2 regions of the Cobetia sp. MM1IDA2H-1 genome follow, and region 2 is predicted to be linked to the other one. Evidence: riboswitches for the same ligand, from Rfam matches in the RefSeq annotation. Region 2 holds a riboswitch; the other holds the start of a gene.

What was found. Region 2 has a riboswitch for thiamine pyrophosphate ahead of thiC (phosphomethylpyrimidine synthase ThiC). Riboswitches for the same ligand answer to the same signal wherever they lie in the genome.
Region 1: linked by a shared signal. The riboswitch ahead of BOH68_RS05840 (ABC transporter ATP-binding protein) and the one ahead of thiC (phosphomethylpyrimidine synthase ThiC) in region 2 are both predicted to bind thiamine pyrophosphate.

Annotation. Positions count from the first base shown of each region.
Region 1 covers NZ_CM133225.1:1,359,321-1,363,992, reverse strand. Annotated here, with positions in the region: gene BOH68_RS05850 (potassium/proton antiporter) at 1-150, opposite strand, end outside; gene BOH68_RS05845 (protein kinase family protein) at 272-1,231, opposite strand; TPP riboswitch at 1,357-1,470, shown strand; gene BOH68_RS05840 (ABC transporter ATP-binding protein) at 1,532-2,284, shown strand; gene BOH68_RS05835 (ABC transporter permease) at 2,281-3,048, shown strand; gene BOH68_RS05830 (ABC transporter substrate-binding protein) at 3,114-4,301, shown strand; gene BOH68_RS05825 (MFS transporter) at 4,418-4,672, opposite strand, start outside.
Region 2 covers NZ_CM133225.1:3,130,572-3,135,243, forward strand. Annotated here, with positions in the region: gene BOH68_RS13340 (TIGR04283 family arsenosugar biosynthesis glycosyltransferase) at 1-579, shown strand, start outside; gene BOH68_RS13345 (TIGR04282 family arsenosugar biosynthesis glycosyltransferase) at 623-1,315, shown strand; TPP riboswitch at 1,468-1,606, shown strand; gene tenA (thiaminase II) at 1,750-2,409, shown strand; TPP riboswitch at 2,600-2,740, shown strand; gene thiC (phosphomethylpyrimidine synthase ThiC) at 2,867-4,672, shown strand, end outside.

The DNA of each region.
Region 1 (4,672 bases), 1.8 Mb from region 2:
GAGCACGCCATCCTCCCCCGCCAGCATGCCGAGTCCCAGGAACAGCAACAGCAGGGGCATGCCGAGACGAGCCGAGACCCGACTTGCCAGCACGCTCAAGGCGATGAGCATGCCCGCCAGCAAGAAGTAATAGTTCAGATTCTCTACCACGTGTGCTCCCCCGCCATTCCCGGCACCAAGTCTCGAATCACGTCTGCGACGGCCCAGAGACAGTATTCCATGTCAGCGACGAGGCTGCAGAGAAATTTCTCAAATATTCATGGACTTGCGATCAACATGTCAGGCTTCTCGGCGACACCCAGGCCGGGGCTGCCGCCAGCTCGGCGTAGCGGGTCGGACCGAAGGCTTCCATCGCCCACAACAGGGCTCGGCACAGCTCACGCTGACCGTCGATATCGACCATGCGCCCATGACGCGAATAACCGGCGAGGAAGGCCTCACGCTGACTCGGCGTCTCCAGCAACAACTCGATCAGTGCCCAGTCGAACTCGATCGGGGCCCACACCAGAGCCTCCCAGTCGCTCCATACCCAGCCGGTGGCGGCGCACAGATATTGGTCCGCGCGCAGGTCCGGCAGACTCCAGACGGCGCGAGCGGGATGCGAGAAGGTGCGTGATGGCAGGTCCCCCAGCTCGTGGGACAGGGGATGGCGCGCGAGAAAACGCGTCACGCGGGCATTCCAATGCAGCAGCGGCATGGGCTGGGCAAGGGGCTGACCAAAGCCGGACACGGTGTCCTGATGCAGCCGCCCGACCTGATCTCCCAGCATCTCACAGAAGGTGTCACTGAGATCACTGGGCTGACCGCTGGACCACGGCAGATGCCAGACGGGCGCGCCATCGAGACGCCCCAGATAGGTCAGCGGCAGCGGAGGGATGGGCAAACGCGCCGGCAACGCGCCCGCCAGCCGTGTCAGGGCCTCAGGTTGCGCCCAGCGATCGGCGCCGAAGACACCGCGCATCGCTCGCCAGAAGGGGTCGTGATCCGGGCCGGTCCGCGCCAGCTTGATCAGGCCGGGGGTGCCGCCACGCTGTCGCCACAACCAGTTGGCACTATCCGGCCAGGCAAGTGCCAGCGGCTCCAGCGCATGCCCCAGATAGGTGGAAAGACGGCGAGTCAGCGCATCCTCCGGCCAGCCATTGGGCACGGATGTCGCGTCTGGCATCACGGGTCGCCGCGGTGGCACGGGATAACCGCTGGAGCAGGTCGAGAGATCCGGGGTATCAGGCATGTTGATCTCCTTGAGGCTGCGATACCTCGATAGCATACCCAACACCGGGCCATGCAGGATAGCCACACGACAGCCACCCCGACGATGGCAGGGATGCAACCGGCGGGCAGGTGACGGTACACTGTCGGCCTGGATGGGGGTGCCCGAAAGTGGGCTGAGAGCCGATGCGTCACGTCGCATGGCAACCCCTGGAACCTGATCCGGTTGATACCGGCGGAGGGAATTCCGGTCACCTGCCCAAGCGTCAGGCGCCCTGCGTGCTTCCTCCCCTCGGCATGCCGCCTGACCACGGATGACACTGTGTCGCTGGGACTCTCCCTCAACAACGCCCGCATCGATTACGCCAGCCATACGCTGTTTCGTGATCTGTCGGCGCGTCTGGATGCCGGAAGCTGGACGGCCCTGCTGGGCCGCTCGGGCTGCGGCAAGAGCTCACTGCTGCGCCTGCTGGCCGGCCTCGAGATGCCCGACCATCACACGCTGGAACTCACCACCGATGATGGCAAGCCACTGGCGGGTCGCGTCGCCTGGATGGCGCAGCAGGACCTGCTGCTGCCCTGGCGCCGGGTGCTGGACAACCTGTGTCTGGGAGATGACCTCCATCGTCGCCCTCGCGATACCGAGCGGGCCCGCGAACTGCTGGCAGCGGTGGGTCTGGAGGGGCGCGAGCAGGCCTGGCCAGACGCCCTCTCCGGCGGGCAACGCCAACGCGTCGCATTGGCGCGAACGCTCTACCAGCAGGCTCCGGTGGTGATGATGGATGAGCCCTTCTCCGCAGTGGACGCCATCACGCGACTCGAACTGCATGATCTCGCCAGCCGGCTGCTGGACGGACGCACCGTGTTGATGGTCACGCATGACCCGCTCGAGGCGCTGCGCCTGGCCGACCAACTGCTGGTACTGCGCCCGGGCCGCGACAGCCAGCAGGGGGCAGTGCTCGACTGCCTGCCCGGGCTCTCGCCGCCTCGCCCGGTGCCGCTGGACCTGCCCGCCCTGCAGCAGGCCCAGTCCGAATTGATCACACGCCTGCGCGACGGCGAGGAGACGCCATGAAACGCCTGCATGCCCTGCGTCATCTCGCCATCAGCGCCGCCGTCCTGCTGGGACTCTGGCAACTGGTGATCATCACCACGGCCGTGCCGCCCTACATCCTGCCAGCGCCACTGGCAGTCGCGGAGGTGCTGGTCCGTCAGGCCCCGATGCTGGCACACCACGCCGGCATCACCTTCGCCGAGATTCTTGGCGGGCTGGTACTGGGGGTCCTTCTCGGACTGAGCACCGCGCTGGCACTGGCGTTCATCCCTCGTCTGCGGCGCACCCTGCTGCCATTGCTGCTGATCAGCCAGGTGATCCCGCTGTTCGCGATCGCCCCACTGCTGGTGCTGTGGCTGGGCTATGACATGCTCTCCAAGGTCGTGATGGCCACGCTGATCATCTATTTCCCCGTGGCCTCCACCGGCTACGACGGCCTGCGCCAGACCCCTCAGGGCTGGCTGGATCTCGCCCACACCCTGGGTGCCAGCCCGTGGCGACTGCTGCTGCATGTCCAACTGCCCGCCGCGCTGCCGGCACTGGCTTCCGGCGTGCGCATGGCAGCGACAGCCGCCCCCATCGGGGCCGTCATCGGTGAGTGGGCCGGCGCAAGCCAGGGCCTCGGCTATCTGATGCTCAATGCCAATGCCCGCATGGAAATCGACCTGATGTTCGCCGCCCTGCTGGTGCTGGTCGCCTTTTCGCTGCTGCTGTATTTCACGCTGGATGCCCTGCTGCGTCGCCTGATGCCCTGGCATCGGGATCGCCTGACCCGTTTGAACTGAGCGCTTCCGGCTGTCAGGCGATGCCCTGACGGCCTCACATTCTCGACACCACAAGGAATACCGCCATGCCATTCTCGCCATCGGCGATCCGCCGTTCCGGCAAGCTGTCCTGCCTCTTCGCGACGCTGCTGACAACCCTCAGCCTGAGCACCTTCGCCCTGTCAGCCGAGACTGGCGCCAGCGCCGAGCCCCAGGCCCCGACCGCCAGTGACAGTGCAGCGGCAGCGGTCACCAAGACCGGGCAGGACGGTGCCACCCTCGAGCCAGACGCTTCTGCCAAGCAGGCTGCCGAGACCGAGCAACAGACCCGCCCCGCCGCTGACGATGTGCAGGACCCGCAAGCGGCCGCCACCGATGCCAAGCCCCTCACGCACCTCAAGGTCATGCTCGACTGGTACACCAATCCCGGCCACGGGCCGCTGGTGCTGGCTCAGGAACTGGGCCTGTTCAAGCAACATGGTCTGGACGTCGAGCTGATCGCTCCGGCAGACCCCAGCGTCCCCCCCAAGCTTGCCGCAGCGGAGCGCGTCGACATCGCCATCAGCTATCAGCCCCAGCTGCACCTGCAGGTGGATCAAGGGCTGCCGCTGGTGCGCATCGGCACGCTGGTGGCCACCCCACTCAACGTGGTGGTCGTGCGCGCGGACAGTGACATCCAGTCGATGGCCGACCTCAAGGGCAAGCGTGTCGGCTATTCCGTCGGTGGCGTGGAGGAAGTCCTGCTGTCCACCATGCTCCAGAACAGCGGCCTGACACTGGATGACATCACCCTGACCAACGTCAACTTCTCGCTGACGCCGTCACTGCTGACCCGCAAGGTCGACGCCGTCACCGGGGCATTCCGCAACTTCGAACTCGCCCAGATGGCACAGGAAGGCGTCAAGGGCCGCGCCTTCTACATCGAGGAAGAAGGCGTGCCGACCTATGACGAACTGATCTTCGTCGCCAACAGCGACAGCTATTCTCGCAAGCACGAGCAGTACGCCGCCTTCCTGTCCGCCGTCGGTGAAGCCACCGCCTGGATGATCAACCACCCTGACAAGGGCTGGAAGCTGTTCCGCGAGTCCGACCCGGCACTCGATACCGCGCTCAACAAGAAAGCCTGGTATGCCACCTTGCCGCGCTTCGCCCTGCGTCCGGCCGCACTGGATGCCGGCCGCTACCGTGACTTCGAGAACTTCCTGTACGAGCGCGGCATGATCAAGCAGCGCCAGTCACTCGACCACCTGGCCATCGACGTCAACGCGCCCTGAATAGACGGCCGATGACAGACACGACGACGCCCTGCCGGTTTCCCGACAGGGCGTCGTTTGCTTTCTGCCAGATGACGCGAGGATGCCCCCGCCCCTTGCCTCCCGAGACCTTCCTGTCAGCGCCTGCCATCCACCGGACTGCCGGCTGATGCCCGCCTGGCCAGACGCCGCGCCAACCACCCCATCAGCACAGGCTGGATCACCAGCGCGACCACCAGCACCGCCACGAGCAGTGGCATGCCCTCAAGGGCGCCACCCGGCGAGCTGACCAGCAGCGCCGCCCCGAGATAACTGCCCGCGGCAGAACTCAGGTGCTGAACGGCGCTCTGGGTGCTGGTGAAGGCGGCCCGCTCGTGCTCGGCAGGAATGAA
Region 2 (4,672 bases):
CCGCTGTGCGATCGCTGCCTGAGCAGTGATCCGGGCCGGGCAACGCAGATGAACGCCGGTGCCTCTCAGGCTCGTGGCCAATGGCTGCTGTTCCTGCATGCTGATACGCGCCTGCCGGCACATGTCCTCTCGGTACTGTCAGAGACCCTCGCCGAGCATCGCGAGTGCGACTGGGGTCGCTTCGATGTCGACATCGAAGGAGATTCTCCGCTGCTGCCCGTGATCGCCATGCTGATGAATCTGCGCTCGCGCCTGACCAGCATCAGCACGGGTGATCAGACCCAGTTCGTACGACGCTCCACCTTCGAGGCCATCGAGGGCTTTCCCGTCGTGCCCCTGATGGAGGACATCCAGCTGAGCGTCAGGCTCAAGCGACTGACCTCGCCGCTGAACCTCTCCGCCAGAGTCACCACCAGTGGAAGACGCTGGGAAACCCATGGCGTCTGTCGCACCATCCTCAAGATGTGGGGGCTGCGCCTGGCAGCCTGGGGTGGCGTATCTCCTGTCCGTCTGGCGCGCCTCTATGGATATGGTGCCGCCGCTCAGGCGTGTGAACAGCGTGGCTTGCCTCATGCCTGAAGCCTCGCTTGCTGACAGGGAAACCGACACGGCCGCGTATGACATGCGCCCGACGCTCATCATCTTCGGCCGCCTGCCACTGGCCGGACAATGCAAGACGCGGCTGATCCCTGCCCTCGGTCCCGAGGGGGCGGCACGCCTCTACTCGCGCATGCTGCGCAGAATCGTTCAGCAGGCCTGCGCCTCACGCCTCGGCAAGGTGGTCGTGATGCTGACTCCCTCCCCCGAGCACGCCCGGCAGCAACCTGAGCAGGCAGCCCTGCTGACGGAACTTGAGGATCAGTGGCGTGCAGAGAGCATGGCGGCACATGGCAGGCGGATCACGCTCGAGGCACAGCCACAGGGTGGGCTTGGGGAGCGCATGCATCAGGCCATGCTGCGCCACCTGCCCGCAGGCCCCGTGCTGCTGATGGGCTCTGACCTGCCCGCATTGGACAGTCAACGTCTGCGCGAGGCGGCGCGGTGCCTGCATGACCATGAGGCGGTGCTGCAGCCCAGCGAAGACGGGGGATACGGATTGATTGGCCTGAAAGCAGCCTGCCCGGCGGCCTTCCAGCTGGATCACTGGAGCCATGCCGACGTGAGCCGGGAGACTCTTGCACTGCTGGCTCAGGCAGGCAGAAGCGTCGGTTGCCTGCCTGTCAGCTGGGATGTCGATGAGCCTCACGATCTGGTGCGCCTGAGGCGACACTTCCCAGCCCTGATGGCGAACCTCTCCTCCTGTCAGCCTGCATGACATCTTTCCTGCAGCGCATGACACGCTTCCCGCATCGCAGGAAGCCCTTTCAGCATCGCAGATGGCCTCCCAAAGTCGCATGGGTTTTAGGGCGGCAGAGGCTTTTCCTGCACCGCAGGACTGTTACACTCGAGATATCGTGACGTCTGAGTCACAGCTTGACGGGGTGCCGGTAAGACCGGCTGAGATGTCATTCGCACTGTTCGAGGCCTTGCATCGAGGTGCGTGTATGACGATCCCGCCGAACCTGATCCGGTTAGTACCGGCGTAGGGATCAAGCGCGAAGTGTTGCCGCACATCATCTTCACCTCTTCCAGGTGAACGCCGCACCTCCCCCCGCTTTTTCCCTGCAGAATGCCGGACCTGACCACGCTCGAGCCAGACCTTTGCCACTCCATCACGGATTGGCAGCACGCTCACCGAGGGATGCGTCGATGCCCAGCTTTTCAGACCTGACCAGTGCCTGCGCCGAGGAATGGCGCGACTATCTCGAGCATGACTTCGTTCGCCAGCTCGGGGAAGGTCGTCTGCCAGAGGAGTCCTTCCGCCATTACCTGCAGCAGGACTACCTGTTCCTGATCCACTTCGCGCGCGCCTGGGCGCTGGCCGCCTACAAGAGCCGCACCCTCGCGGAGCTGCGTCAGGCCACGGCCAGTCTCGACACCATCCTCAATACCGAGCTCGACCTGCATATCGGCTACTGCAGCGAGTGGGGCATCAGCGAGGATGACCTGAGTGAGCTGCCGGAATCCCGCGCGACCCTGGCCTATACCCGTTACGTACTGGATTGCGGCCAGCGCGGCGACCTGCTCGATCTGCACGTGGCGCTCGCGCCCTGCCTGATCGGCTACGGCGAGATCGCCGAGTGGCTGCTGGACCAGGACACCACCGAGATCGAGGACAATCCGTACGCGGACTGGATCGCGATGTACTCCAGCGATGACTTCAAGGAAGCGGTGGACGCCGAACGTGAATGGCTGGACGCTCGGCTCTCGGAGGTCTCGGAGCGCCGACTGGGCGAACTGGTGGATGTCTTCCGCGATGCGACGCGTCTCGAGATCGACTTCTGGCAGATGGGCCTTGATCGCGACTGATCCGTGGCAGGCCGTCGCCTGACAGGCCGCGCCTGCGCGAACGGAAGACACACCGATTTTCATCGGCCTGGGGACGTGGTCCTCTCGCCAATCATCCAGACACACCACAGGCCATCAGAGCCTGAATGCGAGCACGATGACCTGGGCCAGCACAACGCTCAGCACAGGTCATGCCCGCATTGAATTCTGAGCACGCTTGACGGGGTGCCGGTGGAACCGGCTGAGATTCTGCATGCATCACCTCGCCGCCAAATGGGCGAGGCTGCCAGCAAGGGGTCCCGTGGAACCTGAACCGGTTAGGACCGGCGTAGGAATCAAGCTGATGGTCAGCCGCTGCCCGCGGCCGCCTCGCTCCCGGGCCACCTGTTGGCAAGGAGTCGGCGATGGCCATCCTCTCCCTGCGCACGGTCTTCCCATGATGACGTCTGCCGTGACGTCGCCCTTTGAGGAGACCTGCATGAGCACTACCCCCACGACTCAAGATCCGCAAGCCACCAACGCCGCCGAACCGTCGCTCGCCCCCCAATCTGAGGCTGCGCCGAAGGCGCGCGCACGTGCCGGTCGCAAGGATGGCAGTCGCCATCTCGCCAGCGAAGCCCGCGTCGACGCCGCCGCCATCGCGCCGCTGAGCGGCTCGCGCAAGATCTACATCGAAGGCTCTCGCCCGGACATCCGCGTGCCCATGCGCGAGATCGGCTGCTCGCCGACCCAGACCTCCAGCGGTCTGGAAGAGAATCCGCCGATCGTCGTCTACGATACCTCCGGTCCCTACACCGACCCGGCGGTCGAGATCGACATTCGTCGCGGGCTGGCGCCACTGCGCGAGAAGTGGATCGAGGAACGCGGCGATACCGAACAGCTCAATCAGCTGAGCAGCGAATATGGTCGCGTGCGCCAGGCCGACCTGCGCCTGTCGTCCCTGCGCTTCGAGCTGGACCACCGCCCGCGCCGTGCCCTGCCGGGCAAGAATGTCACCCAGCTGCACTATGCGCGCCAGGGCATCATTACGCCGGAGATGGAATACATCGCGATTCGCGAGAATCAGCGTCGTATCGCGCTGCGTGAGGAATATCAGGGCAGCGACTCCGTCGAGAGCATTCTGGGCCACCAGCACCCGGGGCACAGCTTCGGCGCCAACCTGCCCGACGAGATCACCGCCGAATTCGTGCGTGAGGAAGTCGCGCGTGGCCGCGCCATCATTCCCGCCAACATCAATCACCCGGAAAGCGAGCCGATGATCATCGGCCGCAACTTCCTGGTGAAGGTCAACGGCAACCTGGGCAACTCGGCGGTCACCTCCTCCATCGAGGAAGAGGTCGACAAGATGACCTGGGCGATCCGCTGGGGCTCCGACACCGTGATGGATCTCTCGACCGGCGCCAACATCCACGAGACCCGTGAATGGATTCTGCGCAACTCTCCCGTGCCCATCGGCACGGTGCCGATCTATCAGGCGCTGGAGAAGGTCGATGGCGTGGCCGAGAATCTCGACTGGGAGATCTTCCGCGACACGCTGATCGAGCAGGCCGAGCAAGGCGTCGACTACTTCACCATCCACGCCGGCGTCCTGCTGCGCTATGTGCCGCTGACCGCCAGCCGCGTGACCGGCATCGTCTCGCGCGGCGGCTCGATCATGGCCAAGTGGTGTCTGGCGCATCACGAGGAAAGCTTCCTCTATCGCCATTTCGAGGACATCTGCGAGATCTGCAAGGCCTACGACATCAGCCTGTCACTGGGCGATGGCCTGCGCCCGGGCTCGGTGGCCGATGCCAATGACGCCGCCCAGTTCGGCGAACTCGAGACGCTCGGCGAGCTGACGAAGATCGCCTGGCAGCACGATGTCCAGGTCATGATCGAAGGTCCGGGTCACGTGCCGATGCACCTGATCAAGGAGAACATGGACAAGCAGCTCAGCGAGTGCGACGAGGCGCCCTTCTACACCCTCGGCCCGCTGACCACCGACATCGCCCCGGGCTACGACCACATCACCTCCGGTATCGGTGCCGCGATGATCGGCTGGTTCGGCTGCGCCATGCTCTGCTACGTGACCCCCAAGGAGCACCTGGGCCTGCCCAACAAGGACGACGTCAAGACTGGCATCATCACCTACAAGATCGCCGCGCATGCCGCGGATCTGGCCAAGGGGCATCCGGGCGCGCAACGTCGTGACAATGCACTCTCCAAGGCACGCTTCGAGTTCCGCTGGGAAGACCAGTTCAATCTGGGCCTTGACCCGGACACCGCGCGCAGCTTCCACGACGAG